One region of the Variovorax sp. HJSM1_2 genome, then DNA from elsewhere that is predicted to be linked to it. Evidence: predicted binding sites of a transcription regulator. Region 1 holds the regulator's gene; each other region holds the start of a gene.
The links. Region 1 encodes LexA, which represses DNA repair genes until DNA is damaged. Its sites were predicted from a motif close to ACTGTATNNNNATACAGT; they were not measured.

Region 2: the regulator LexA is predicted to act here: its motif matches at 2,826-2,843, upstream of recA (recombinase RecA).
Region 3: the regulator LexA is predicted to act here: its motif matches at 2,137-2,154, upstream of imuA (translesion DNA synthesis-associated protein ImuA).

Annotation. Positions count from the first base shown of each region.
Region 1 is NZ_JBMOXA010000007.1:62,800-67,518, reverse strand. Features, by position in the region: gene ACFQ95_RS09740 (D-2-hydroxyacid dehydrogenase family protein) at 1-614, opposite strand, end outside; gene ACFQ95_RS09735 (hypothetical protein) at 773-1,177, opposite strand; gene lexA (transcriptional repressor LexA) at 1,323-2,012, opposite strand; gene ACFQ95_RS09725 (asparaginase) at 2,102-3,178, shown strand; gene adk (adenylate kinase) at 3,279-3,935, opposite strand; gene kdsB (3-deoxy-manno-octulosonate cytidylyltransferase) at 4,115-4,719, opposite strand, start outside.
Region 2 is NZ_JBMOXA010000024.1:2,215-6,933, forward strand. Features, by position in the region: gene argC (N-acetyl-gamma-glutamyl-phosphate reductase) at 118-1,032, shown strand; gene ACFQ95_RS20515 (regulatory protein RecX) at 1,073-1,618, opposite strand; gene recA (recombinase RecA) at 1,673-2,767, opposite strand; gene ACFQ95_RS20525 (MarR family winged helix-turn-helix transcriptional regulator) at 2,909-3,415, shown strand; gene ACFQ95_RS20530 (response regulator) at 3,541-4,215, shown strand; gene ACFQ95_RS20535 (sensor histidine kinase N-terminal domain-containing protein) at 4,286-4,719, shown strand, end outside.
Region 3 is NZ_JBMOXA010000006.1:118,775-123,493, reverse strand. Features, by position in the region: gene ACFQ95_RS08700 (Y-family DNA polymerase) at 1-1,236, opposite strand, end outside; gene imuA (translesion DNA synthesis-associated protein ImuA) at 1,280-2,119, opposite strand; TPP riboswitch at 2,225-2,324, shown strand; gene thiC (phosphomethylpyrimidine synthase ThiC) at 2,416-4,311, shown strand; gene ACFQ95_RS08685 (hypothetical protein) at 4,401-4,719, opposite strand, start outside.

The DNA.
Region 1 (4,719 bases):
GCTTCGCGGCTCATGGCAATGCCCAAACCATCGGCCAAGGCCCGCTCGCGAGAAGCCTCGCTGCCCCACACCACGACGTTCATGCCAAACGCGCGTGCGTATTGGCTCACCAGCTTGCCGATCTTGCCGTAGCCAAAAATACCGATGGTGCGGCCCATGAGCGCCGTGCCCAGGCCAAAATTGGGCGGCATGGACGCGGTTTTCATGCCCGACTGTTGCCAGGCGCCATGTTTCAAGTTGCCGATGTACTGGGGCAAGCGCCGCGTGGCGGCCATGATCAAGGCCCATGTCAGCTCCGCCGGAGCAATCGACGAGCCCACACCCTCGGCCACGGCAACACCGCGCTCCGAGCAAGCTTCGATGTCTATGTGTGAGCCTATGCGACCGGTCTGCGCAATGAGCCGCAGCCTAGGCAACTTCTCTATGAGTTGGCGGTTCAGATGGGTGCGTTCGCGGATCAGGACGATGATGTCGGCATCTTTTAGCCTGACCGACAACTGCCCTAAACCTTTGACCGTGTTGGTGTACACCTTGGCGGTATAGGGCTCCAGCTTGGCTGCACAGTTGAGTTTGCGCACCGCATCTTGGTAGTCGTCCAGAATCACAATATTCATGGAAGCCTATTGTGCCTCGGAGTCCGTGCCGCTGTGCTCGCGCGTCGCGTGTTTTGGCCCAGTCGATTTGCAAAATGTGGCGCCGTTGCTCGCATTGCGCCGCGTGCACAGTGTTGGCGTGCACCGCGTGCAGCGTGTCATTTAGACAAACCGTTACCTCATTGGGCGAGTGTTGGTCCGGTGTTGGCCTCCGTTGCGGCCAGGCGGTCGAGCTCGGCGCAGACGTCGGCCATGCGCCCCGAGATCACCATGCGCCCGGCGCTGGCAGCGGCAGAGGCGGTGTCGATCACGCGCACCACACGCAAGGGGCGTGCTGCCGCTCGGGGTGTGGCCCGCGCTGGGGCGTGGGCAAATGGCTGAATACCTGCCGCTGGTCGTGCCACGCGGTTGGGCGTGCTGCAGGCGCTGCGTGTGGGGGCTTGCAATTCGCGGTACGACGCTGCGGTGGCCAGGGTGTGGCGCTGTGCTTGGCTTTTGCCAGCGGCCAACCAATCTTTGAGCCCATGCAAGGCGCTGGCCCAGCCCGTCATCGCCACCGAATGTGAAAACAATGCCATTCCCATGTGAATCTCCTCAAGCGAGTAGTGAACACAGGCAGGATTTGAAAGGACACGCCGCAACGGGGTTGTTGACTGCACAGGCGCAGCCCAACGCCCGCCACCCGTTGTGGCGTGGGGGTTAAAAGCGAAAGGGGAGTGAGGGGCGCTGCTAACTGAGCAGCGTGTTGCGGATCAGACCGACCGCCAAGCCTTCAATTTCAAATGGCTCGCCAGGCTCGACCACGATGGTTTCATAGTCGGGGTTTTCGGGCAGTAGCTCGATCACGTCTTTGGTGCGGCGGAAGCGCTTCACGGTCACGTCGTCGCCCAGGCGCGCCACGACGATTTGGCCGTTTTGGGCTTCACGTGCCGACTTCACGGCCAGCAGGTCACCATCGATGATGCCGATGTCGCGCATCGACATGCCGCGTACTTTGAGCAGGTAGTCGGGCGTGTGTTGAAACAAACTGCTTTCGACATAGTAGGTTTGCGACACATGCTCTTGCGCCAGAATGGGGGAGCCTGCTGCCACGCGGCCAATCAGGGGCAATGCGAGTTGCGCCATGTTGGGGAAGGTGAGACTGTGACCAAAGTGACTGCCACGCGACTCGTTGATGGAGCGCAGGGTGTCGCTCTTGAGCCGGATGCCGCGTGACGTGCCGCTCACCAGCTCAATGACGCCTTTGCGCGCCAGTGCCTGAAGGTGTTCTTCAGCTGCATTGGCCGAGCGAAAGCCGAGTTCGGCGGCGATTTCAGCGCGTGTAGGCGGCGCGCCGGTGCGTGCCACGGCGGTCTGGATCAGCTCAAGGATTTGTTGCTGGCGGGCAGTGAGTTTGGCGGAAAACTGTGGCAGGTCCATGTGGCGCTCCAGAGCAAGGCGGTATTTGATTTGGCTGTTTGAATATCCAGTACCTGTATTTTTATTCAGTTTTTGAGGGATTGCAAGTCATGGCAGAAAAGTTTTCAGCCGATGTGTTGTCTGGGCAGCGCACGGTGGTGGTTTTGGGTACCGGTGGCACGATTGCCGGCACGGCGGCAAACGCAGGCGACAACGTGGGCTACACCGCCGCCCAGGTTGGCGTGGGGCAACTGCTCGACGCCGTGCCCGGCTTGAAGCAAATGGGCGTGACGCTGCTGGCCGAACAGGTGGCGCAGCTCGATAGCAAGGACATGAGCCATGCCGTGTGGCAGCAACTGGCCTGGCGCGTGGCGCATTGGCTGGCGCAGCCTGAGGTGTGTGGTGTGGTGATCACCCACGGCACCGATACCCTGGAGGAAACCGCCTACTTTCTGCAGGCCGTGCTGGATCCGGAAAAACCGGTGGTGTTGACCTGTGCCATGCGCCCATCGACCGCCGTGGCGCCCGATGGCCCGCAAAACCTGTTTGATGCCGTCGCCGTGGCCAAGGCGCCTGGGGCGCGTGGTGTGGTCGCCGTCTGCGCGGGCACGGTGCACGGCGCGCTGGATGTACAGAAGGTGCACACCTACCGGCTCGACGCGTTTGGCTCGGGTGATGCCGGCCCGTTGGGTTATGTGGAGGAGGGGGTGTTACGCCGCCTGCGTGCCTGGCCATTGGGTAACGGCTTGCCCGAGCGCTTCAAGAAGAGCCTGCCGTTCAAAGGCTCTGCGCTGGCACAGGCTGCCTTGCACCACATCGCCAGGACGGATGCCTTTGCACATCTGCAACCCGATGTGAACCAGTGGCCTGAGGTGGAGATTGTGCTGAGCCACGCCGGCACCAGTGGCGCCGTGGTGCATGCGCTGCTGGCACACGGGGTGCGGGGCTTGGTGGTGGCCACCACGGGCAACGGCTCGGTGCACCACGCTTTGGAAGCTGCGCTGCGTGCCGCCATGGCCAAAGGTGTGGCGGTTGTACGCGCCACGCGCTGCACCAACGGGCGCATTGTGGTGGGGGCGGAGGATGGCGGGCAAGCCGTGCAGCCGCTGCCAGAAGCGGGCGGCCTGTCCCCGGTGAAAGCGCGCGTGGCTTTGATGTTGGCCTTGCTGGCGCCGATCGATGACTAGCGCATGCCGGCCCATGGGGCAGACATTAAAAAGCCGCCAAGTCCCTCAACGGGACTTGGCGGCTTTTTGTGGCCAAAGGCTTAGGCTTTAGCCAGTCGGATCAGGCCGACAGGGCTTGCAGTGCGCGCGAGGTGATTTCGTCCACCGAGCCCATGCCGCTGATGGCGCGGTACTTGGGAGCCGAGGCTGGGTCAGTCTTGGCCCAGTTGGAGTAGTAGTCGACCAGCGGGCGGGTTTGCGCGCTGTAGACCTCGAGGCGCTTGCGCACGGTTTCTTCCTTGTCGTCGTCACGCTGGATCAGCGGTTCGCCGGTCACATCGTCCTTGCCTTCCACCTTGGGTGGGTTGAACTTGACGTGGTAGGTGCGGCCCGAGGCCGCGTGCGAGCGGCGGCCGCTCATGCGTTCGATGATGGCTTCAAACGGCACATCGATCTCCAACACATAGTCCAGCTTCACGCCGGCGGCCTTCATGGCGTCGGCCTGGGGCAGCGTGCGTGGGAAACCGTCAAACAGGCAACCCTTGGCGCAGTCTGGCTGAGCCAAACGTTCTTTGACGAGGTTGATGATCAGATCGTCGCTGACCAAACCGCCGGACTTCATGATCTGTTCGGCTTGTTGACCGAGTGGGGTGCCGGCCTTAACGGCTGCACGCAACATGTCGCCCGTAGAAATCTGCGGGATGCCGTACTTTTGGCAGATGAATGTTGCTTGCGTACCTTTGCCCGCGCCAGGCGCGCCCAACAAAATCAGTCTCATGGATATCCTCGGAAGTTTTAAAAATCGCGTGGCACTGCTGACAAGGCCTGGGCTTTGAATAGGCCCTGGATGCCGCAGTGCTTCATGGGGCGAGGATAGCATGCGCAAACCGGCACGAGGCTTACGCCTGGGCAATACGCCCACCCCAGATCCGCCGTGGCGCCGCCTGGCGCCAAAGCTCAATACAGTTTGCGGACTCTCGCCAGGTCTTCCGGTGTGTCTACACCAGGGCCAGGGATGTGCCGGGTGACGTGCACCGCGATGCGATAACCGTGCCACATGGCCCGCAGTTGTTCCAGCGCTTCGCAGGTTTCTATGGGCGCCACCGGCAATGTAGGGAACAGACGCAAGAAGCCTGCCCGGTAGCCGTAGACCCCAATGTGGCGCAACGGGGTCAGCTGCGGCAAAGCCTTGAAGCTGGCCAAGCCACCCGGTTGCGCGGCGGCCTGGGCACCGTCGCGCCAGAAGGCGATGGGCGCGCGGCTGAAGTACAGCGCGTGTTGTTGTGCATCCAGCACCACCTTCACCACATTCGGGTTGGTGTATTCGGCCACGTTGTCTATGGCGTGGGCGGCGGTGCTCATGCTGACATCGGTGCGCGTGCTCAGCAGGGCGGCGACTTCGTCGATCAGGGCCGGCACGATCAGTGGTTCGTCACCTTGCACGTTGACGATCACAGCATCGTCGGGCAGGCCGAGCAGCGTGCAGGCTTCGGCCAGGCGGTCGCTGCCGGAGGGGTGGTCTTGGCGCGTGAGGATGGCTTGCACACCATGGGCCTCACAGG
Region 2 (4,719 bases), on a different contig from region 1:
AAAGCTCAACTTTTCAGGGCAGGCGCTCGTAAAAAACCCTTGAATGTATCATGCTGCAACGCACCAAACCAGGGTGTCGTTATTCTCTACCCTTCAGCGACCTTGTAGGACATTCCCATGCAGAAAGTTTTTATTGATGGCGAAGCGGGCACCACGGGCCTGCAAATTCGCGAGCGCCTGCAGTTGTTGCCTCAGATCGAAGTGGTCAGCATTGCCCCCGAATTGCGCAAAGATCCGGCCGCCAAAAGCGCGCTGATGGCCCAGGTGGATCTGGTGATCCTTTGCCTGCATGACGATGCCGCGCGTGAATCGGTCGCCATGATCGATGCGCTGCCCGGCAAAAAACCCAAAATCATCGACGCCTCCACTGCCCACCGCACCGCGCCGGGCTGGGTGTTCGGCTTCCCCGAATTGGCCGCTGGCCAGCGTGAAGCCGTGCAGAACGCGCAACGCGTGGGCAATCCCGGCTGCTACGCCACCGGCGCCATCGCGCTGATTCGCCCCCTGGTTGATGCCGGCCTGATCGCCGCCGACACCCCGCTGTGCCTGCCTTCGGTGAGCGGCTACTCGGGCGGCGGCCGCAGCATGATAGAGGCCTACCACGCCGGCACGGCGCCGCTGTTCGAGATCTACGGCCTGGGCCTGGCGCACAAACATCTGCCGGAAATCATGGCCTACACCGGCCTGCAACGTCGGCCGATCTTCGTGCCGTCAGTGGGCAACTTTGAGCAAGGCATGTTGGTACAACTGCCTTTGCACCTCGATCTGCTGCCCGGCGCACCCAAGGCCGCCGATTTGCATGCTGCGCTGCTACGCCACTACGCGGGCAGCGAATGGGTGACGGTGGCAGAGCCCGCCAGCGACGGCAAGCTCGACGCCCTGGCACTGAACAACACCAACAAGATGGAGTTGCGCGTTTTTGCCAACGAAACCTACCGCCACGCGGTGTTGATCGCACGCCTGGACAACCTCGGCAAGGGTGCCAGTGGCGCGGCCGTGCAGAACCTGAAGCTGATGCTGGGCATCAGCTAAACGCCACAAGGGCCCCAAGCCAGGGGCCCGGACGATCTGCCTACAGATCGTCTTCCAAACCCTCAGGCCCGTCGCGCACCACGCGGCGGATCACCTCGGGGGCAAAACCCCTGGTGAGCAAAAACCGCATCTGGCGCACCTTCTCGCGTGCGGCGACTTGCCGGGCGATTTGCGGATCGACCGGCGCTTCGTCAACAGCGCTTTCGTCTGCGGCCACCAAGCGGTGGCCGTATTTCTTGCGCCACACCTCCAGCGCCCGCTCGTATTCGGTGTCGCGCAGCGATTGCACCGCTTCGCTGACCAATGCCTGGCCCAAACCCTTGCGCTGCATCTCTTGCGCCACACGCGCGGCGCCCATACGGGCGCTGCGGCGGTGCACCACCGAGGCGGCCGCCCGCTGGTCGCTGATGAAACCCTTGGCCTGCAACTCGTCCAGCGCCCTGGCCAGCTCGCCCGGCTGGGCTTCATGCGGGGCGAGTTTGCGCTCCAGCTCGTAGCGCGAATATTCGCGGCCACTGAGCAAGCGCAGGGCGCGGCCTTTCAGGCTGATGGGAGGCACTGCCCGGCGCGCCGACTGTTCGTTCATTTGCTTCAACTTCTATAGCTACCCGCGCCTATTGGATAAGCGCAGGAATCCTATTTACTCCTCAAGCTTGGCTTCGGCCTTGGACTTCTTGGCGGGCTTGGTTTCTTCCGCTTCTTCCACTGGCAACAGTGGAATGCCCAGCGACTCGCGCACCTTGTTTTCAATCTCGATCGACAGCGTCGGGTTCTCACGCAAGAACTCGCGCGCGTTGTCGCGGCCTTGGCCGATTTTTTCGCCGTTGTAGGCGTACCAGGCGCCAGCCTTGTCGATGATCTTGGCTTCCACACCCATGTCGATGATTTCGCCGTGGCGGCTGATGCCTTCACCAAACAAGATGTCGAACTCGGCCGTCTTGAACGGTGGCGACACCTTGTTCTTCACCACCTTGACCTTGGTTTCGTTGCCGATGGCGTCGTCACCCTTCTTGATGGTGCCGGTACGACGGATGTCCAGGCGCACCGAGGCGTAGAACTTCAGCGCGTTACCGCCGGTGGTCGTTTCGGGCGAGCCGAACATCACGCCGATCTTCATGCGGATCTGGTTGATGAAGATGACCATGCAGTTGGCCTTCTTGATGGTGGCGGTGAGCTTGCGCAGCGCCTGGCTCATCAAACGCGCTTGCAGGCCGGGCAGGCTGTCGCCCATTTCACCTTCGAGTTCAGCCTTGGGCGTCAGCGCGGCCACGGAGTCGACCACGATCAAATCAACCGCACCCGAACGCACCAGCGAGTCGACGATTTCCAGCGCCTGTTCACCGGTGTCGGGCTGGCTGATCAGCAGGTCTTGCAGGTTCACGTTGAGGTTTTGCGCGTATTGGGTGTCGAGGGCGTGCTCGGCATCCACAAAGGCGCAGGTGCCGCCGAGTTTTTGCATTTCAGCAATGACCTGCAAGGTCAGCGTGGTTTTACCGCTGGACTCTGGGCCGTAGATTTCGATCACGCGGCCACGGGGCAGGCCGCCTACGCCCAGCGCGATGTCCAGGCCCAGCGAGCCGGTGGACACCACCTGGATGTCTTCGATCACCTCGCCTTCACCCAAACGCATGATGGTGCCTTTGCCGAACTGCTTTTCGATTTGGGCGAGTGCGGCTTGCAGGGCCTTGGCTTTTTCAGCGCTGGCGGCGGTTTGGGCTTTGACGGGTGCGTCCATGAGAGTTTCCTTTTAAATCAATGAGTTGGCGCATCTTTTTTACTGGAATTGATCACAGGCTGGATGCTTGAACAGTATTCTATGGCACGAGTCTTAATTCATTTCTACTTTTTATAGTCAGTTTGCCTTATCATTTTTCAAATGACAGATTCAGCTGATTTAGCGCACGAAAACCTTCAGGCCATGCTGGAAGAAACCGGCTGGCGCGAGACCCATCTGGGCCGCCTGATGGGCGACGCGTTGCGCCGTTTTGACGCGCGTGTGCTGAGCCTGATGGCGCATAACGTCGAAGTGCCGCTGGCGTTGAGCAACCTGGCCGCCAAGGCGCAGGTGAGCGCCGCACACGTGCACATCACGCGCCACCTGCCGCCCCAGGGCGCGCGCCTCACCGAACTGGCCGAACGCGCCGGCATGAGCAAACAGGCCATGGGCGATCTGGTCGACCAATGCGCCGCCTGGGGCCTGGTGACGCGTCAACCCGACCCGCTGGACGCGCGCGCGCGGCGCGTGTTGTTCACCGCCACCGGGCTGGCGTGGCTGCAGGCGTTCAAAGACGCAGTGGCCCAGGCCGAAGATGAATTCCGCACGGCGGTGGGGGCCGAGGTCGCCGCCGTGGTGGCGCTGGGCCTGGAGGCTTATGCGGCGTGACGCCCGCGCGTCAGCCAGCGCAGCGTTGTCAACTTCATCGAAGGTAGGCAACCTAGAATTTTCAGCGCACACTTACCAGTTGATGTTTGCCGAACACATTAAGAAGAACTCCAGGAGACAAGCTCATGCGCATCCTCATCGCTGAAGACGACCAGGTGCTGGCCGATGGACTGCTGCGCGGGCTGCGCGCTTCTGGTGCCGCCGTGGACCACGTCGCATCCGGCACCGAAGCCGACGCCGCCCTCATGGCCAACAGCGAGTTCGATTTGCTGATCCTGGACCTGGGCCTGCCCAAGATGCACGGGCTGGAAGTGCTGCGCAAATTGCGCGGGCGCAATGCCTCGTTGCCGGTGCTGATCTTGACCGCTGCCGACAGTGTGGAAGAGCGCGTGAAGGGCCTGGACTACGGTGCCGACGACTACATGGCCAAACCCTTCTCGCTGCAGGAACTGGAAGCGCGTGTACGCGCCCTCACGCGCCGCGGCATGGGCGGCACCACCAGCACCATCAAACACGGTCCGCTGCAATACGACCAGGCCGGCCGCGTGGCCACCATAGACGGCAAGATGGTCGAGCTCTCGGCACGCGAACTCGGCCTGCTCGAAGTGCTGCTGCAACGCGCTGGCCGCCTGGTGAGCAAGGACCAGTTGGTGGAACGGCTGTGTGAATGGGGCGAAGAAGTGAGCAACAACGCCATCGAGGTCTACATCCACCGCCTGCGCAAGAAGATTGAGAAGGGGCCGATCCGCATCGCCACGGTGCGTGGCCTGGGCTATTGCCTAGAGAAGATTCAAACCTAAAAACGTAGCGCCTTACGCATCACCCATAAGCGTTAGAGGTCTTTTTCACCTAAATTTTTAGCCATCTCCATTGAAGATCTTCCAGCGTGAGCAGCGCTCTCTTTTTGGCGAGATCCTCGACTGGATGCTCACCCCGCTGCTGCTGCTCTGGCCGGTGAGCCTGGGGCTGACTTGGCTGGTGGCGCAAAGCATTGCCGGCAAGCCGTTCGACCGCGCGCTCGAATACAACGTGCAGGCGCTGTCGCAACTCATCGTCGTGCCGATGAACAACCGCGCACAGTTCAACCTGCCGCAACCGGCGCGCGAAATCTTGCGCGCCGACGACTCCGACCAGGTCTACTACCAGGTGCTGGGCGGGCGCGGCGAGTTCTTGAGCGGCGAGCGCGACTTCCCGCTGCCCGCAGAAGAAGAAAAAACCATAGACGGCGTGGTGCAGCTGCGCGACGACGAATTCCACGGCATGGGTGTGCGCGTGGCCTATATGTGGGTGCGGCTGGATGTGGG
Region 3 (4,719 bases), on a different contig from region 1:
CCATACCAAACCGGCGTGTTCACTCAGCGCCAGGTAGTAGTCGCGGCGTGTGGGGGCGCTGTCCCACCAGTTGGCCTCGATGCGCTCGGGCCCGGCCAGGCGCGTGAGCTGGCCCTGGTACAGCGGACGATCACCGTGCATGGCCAAAGCCAGGGGTTGGCGCAGCAGCCAGGGCGGTTGCTGGGCCAGTGCAGCGGGAAAGGGCGGTGTGCTGGTTTGGCGCGGCTTGGGTTTTGCCCAGGTGGCCGGTTGCCACGACTGGTGCTGCGGCGTGCGGTGGTCGGCATGGGCTTGCGGGCGCAGCACCTTGCTGGGGCCTAGGCGCGCGGATAAACGTTCGACCAACTGCTGCAACGAGTCGCCGCTGGCCTGGTCTTGCGGCAGCAGGCTGGGCGTGTGGTCGGGCTGGGCTTGCACGTCGAGCGCTTCCAGCGTGATGGCCACCACGGGGGCGGCGAGTGTGGTGCGCGCCAGGTGCTCGGCCAGCAGGCGCGCCAGGTGGGTGGTGTCGCGCGTGGCCTCGGCCGTGCGCACGCTGAGGGTGCCGCTGGCGGCTTCGCTACGGCGCTGTAGGTCGTGTTCCCAACGCAGCACCAGCCCGGTGGTGCCGCACTGGCGCGCCAGCAGCCAGGCCTTGAGTTGCAGCAGCAGGCGGTGGACACCAAACATCAGGCCAGAGGCGACTTCAATCCGGCCCAGGAATTCGAGCCGCTGCGTGAATTGTTCCGGCAGTTGCACCCAGGCGTAGCTCTCAGCCGCCAAGCCGTAGGCCTGGTCTATGGCGCGCAGCAGGTCGGCGCCAAAACGGCGCGACACACCGCCGCGGGGCAGGGCGCGCAGCGGGCCGAGGGTGTGGCAACCGAGTTGCTGCAGGGTGATGTCGTGGGGGCGCGCAGCGGCCAAATGGGTGGCGGGCAGTGCGTCGAGTGTGGCTTGCAGTTGTTGGCTGTTGCAGCCTACGAGCTGGAGCCCATCTTGTGGCGCCAGGGTTTGCAGCAGGGCGAGCGCGGCCAAGGCCGTGGGGGCCACGGCCATGCAGGGCACACCTTGTTGTTGTGCCTGCTCTTGGATGCGCCCGAGCAGCGCGCGCCGGCCACCAAACAAACGCTCGCTGCCCGAGGCCTCCAGCAGCACGCTGGCTTCAAGCACACACACCCGCGGGCTGAACTGCAGCGCCCACCAGCTCAGTGCCTGCAATTGCTCCTGCTGCAGTGCGGCTGGGCTGGCGGCTTGCACGCCACCCGCTGCCGCCTCTGGTGGTGCTAGGGGCGCTGCCGGCTCAGGCGTGTTTGTGCCATCGCTCGGGGCTGAGGGGCAGGACGCTGGCGGGGACAGGGCGATCCACAACATGGACGGGCGGTGGTGACGAGGTGACGGGGTTGGTGACGGGGGTGATGACTGGGATAGGTTTCGGGTTCTGCCAACTCTGCTGTCGTCGCTTGCCCAGCACGGCCAACACCGGAGGCATGGCGGTGTGGATTAGCAGCGGCTGTTCACGCACCGGGCCACGGCGCTTGAGGATTTGCACCTCCAGCGCGGGCAGGCTTTCAAGCGCGCCTGCTGGTGCGGCCTGCGTGGCCTGGCGTAGGCCTATGCGCAGGGGCGCGGGCGAGGTGGCGTGTTGTGTATCCAGAGGGCGAAACACAAACAGCAGCGGCGGGCGCGGCTGGTGCGCGGCCTGGCTGGCGAGTTGCAGGCGGCGCAGTTGCTCGGCACGGGCCTGCGGCAGCCACACCAGCAACGCGGCCAGGTCGCGGCAACGCAGGGCCTGCTCGGCGGCCCACAGGCGCTCCTGGTGCACGTCGGTATCGACCATCAGCAGATCCGCCAAACCCAGGCCCGCAGCGCTGAGGGCCGGCATGTGTGGCCAGTGCGGGCTGCCCACCAGCACCACCATGCCGCGTGCCGCCGTGGCGCGCAGCACCGGACGCAGCAAGCGCCATTCGTGCAGGCCGGGCTGGGCCTGCAGCACTTCGCTGATCTGCCCTGCGGGCCAGCCGCCACCGGGTAATTCGGCGTCCAGTACGGCGTGCCCCGTGGGCTGCACGATGCTGGGTGCAACACCCAGTTCGCTGGCGCGCCAGAGGTGGTCGAGGGTGGGCAGGGCGGCGCGGGGCATGTGATGCTCTTGAAAATACTGTTTATATACACAGTATATAGGGATGTGTGTGATCCAGGAAGAAAAGAATTCGGACCAGGGCGGCGTGCTGCAGCGCGTATACTCGCGCTCGCTCCGGGGTGCACCATGTGCTGAGACGATGCAAATCGAACCCGATGAACTTGAACCGGTTAGTACCGGCGGAAGAAGAGCGCAATGTCAGAAAAAGTCCGTGTGTGGAGCAATCCGTGCACGCACACATTTGACGGCGGCACTGACCGGAGCTTTTTGTACCCACGTACTTTGAAAGGCTCCAGATGAATGCTCCCGATAGACTTGCTCTCGCCGACTTTGCCGAACGCCTGGCACTGACCCGCGCACCGTTTCCCGCCTCCGCCAAGACATACGCCTCGGGTGTGCTGCATCCGCAATTGCGCGTGCCCATGCGCGAGATCGCGCTCAGCAATGGCGAGCGTGTGTCGGTTTATGACACCTCTGGCCCCTACACCGATGCGAGTGCACAAATCGACGTGCGCCACGGCCTGGCGGCCTTGCGCGCACCCTGGATAGAGGCGCGTGGCGATTCCGAGGCCTACACCGGCCGCGCCCCGCAAGCGCTGGACGACGGCACACGCGACGAACAGCACACCCGCCTGCTGGAACTGCGCCGTGAAGCCGCAGGCCTGCAGCGCACACCGCGCCGCGCCAAGTCTGGCCAAAACGTGACCCAAATGCATTACGCGCGGCGCGGCATCATCACGCCCGAGATGGAATACGTGGCCATACGCGAGAACGGCCGGCGTGAATGGATGGCCGAATACCTGAGCGACGCCGAGCGCGAACAACGCCTGCGCGGCAACCCCATGGGCGCGCAGATTCCGGCGCTCATCACGCCCGAATTCGTGCGTGACGAAGTGGCCCGTGGCCGCGCCATCATTCCGGCCAACATCAACCACCCTGAAGTGGAACCCATGGCCATTGGCCGCAACTTCCTGGTGAAGATCAACGCCAACATCGGCAACTCGGCGGTCACGTCTAGCATTGACGAAGAGGTGGAAAAACTGGTGTGGGCGATACGCTGGGGCGCCGACAACGTGATGGACCTGTCCACCGGCCGCAACATCCACACCACACGCGACTGGATCGTGCGCAACAGTCCTGTGCCTATCGGCACCGTGCCGATTTACCAGGCGCTGGAGAAGGTCGGTGGCGTGGCCGAAGACCTGACCTGGGAGATCTTCCGCGACACACTCATCGAGCAGGCCGAGCAGGGCGTGGACTACTTCACCATCCATGCCGGCGTGCGTCTGGCCTACATCCACCTCACGGCGGGCCGGCGTACCGGCATCGTTTCGCGCGGCGGATCCATCATGGCCAAGTGGTGTATCACGCACCACAAAGAGAGCTTCATCTACACCCACTTCGAAGACATCTGCGACATCATGAAGCAGTACGACGTGAGCTTCTCGCTGGGCGACGGCCTGCGTCCCGGCTCGGGCGCCGACGCCAACGATGAAGCCCAGTTCGCCGAACTGCGCACCTTGGGCGAGTTGACCCAGGTGGCCTGGAAACACGACGTGCAGACCATGATTGAAGGCCCGGGCCATGTGCCCATGCACATGGTGCAGGCCAACATGACCGAGCAGTTGAAGCACTGCCACGAGGCGCCGTTCTATACCCTGGGCCCGCTGACCATAGACATCGCCCCCGGCTACGACCATATTGCCAGCGCCATAGGCGCGGCCATGATTGGCTGGTTTGGCACGGCCATGCTGTGTTACGTCACGCCCAAGGAACACCTAGGCCTGCCGGATCGCGACGACGTCAAGGCCGGCATCATTGCCTACAAGATTGCCGCACACGCGGCCGACGTGGCCAAGGGCCACCCGGGCTCGCGTGCGCGCGACGACGCGCTGAGCAAGGCCCGCTTCGAATTCCGCTGGAGCGACCAGTTCAACCTGAGCTTGGACCCCGACACCGCGCGCGACTTCCACGACGAAACCTTGCCCAAGGATTCGAGCAAAGAGGCGCACTTCTGCTCCATGTGTGGCCCCAAGTTCTGCTCGATGAAGATCACCCAGGACGTGCGCGACTACGCCGCGCAAAAGGGTGTGAGCGAAGACGCCGCGCTGGCCCAGGGCTTGGCCGATAAATCGGCCGAGTTCCGCAAGGCCGGTGGCGAGTTCTATATCCCGATACAGCCGGTGGCCTAGGGGAGAACTATCAAAACAGTAGCTGCCATCGCTTTGCTTTTAAGCGCTGGCAGCCTGTTTTTCTTAAGAGTCCTGGCCGCTTTTTCGCTTTATTCGCGGTAAGCGACGCTGTCCGGGTAGTCCAGCCCGCTGTCGTTGGTGATGGGCGCCGAGAAGCTGCGCAAGCTTGTGTTCAGTTTGCCCTGTACCTCGGCGGCGCTGTTGCCAATCTGGTGGTACACGCTCCAGCCGTGGCAGCCATCCGGTGGGTTGCCGCCTTCTATACAAATGGTGTATTTGCCGCGCAGGTAGTCGAAGAACTTGGGCCGCATCTGTTTCAGCAGCAGGTCGCTCACCTGGTAGGGCACGGCGTCTGTATGGCCGCTGGGCTGCTGCAGGGGTGACACCCGGGGAACATCAAAGGTCCAC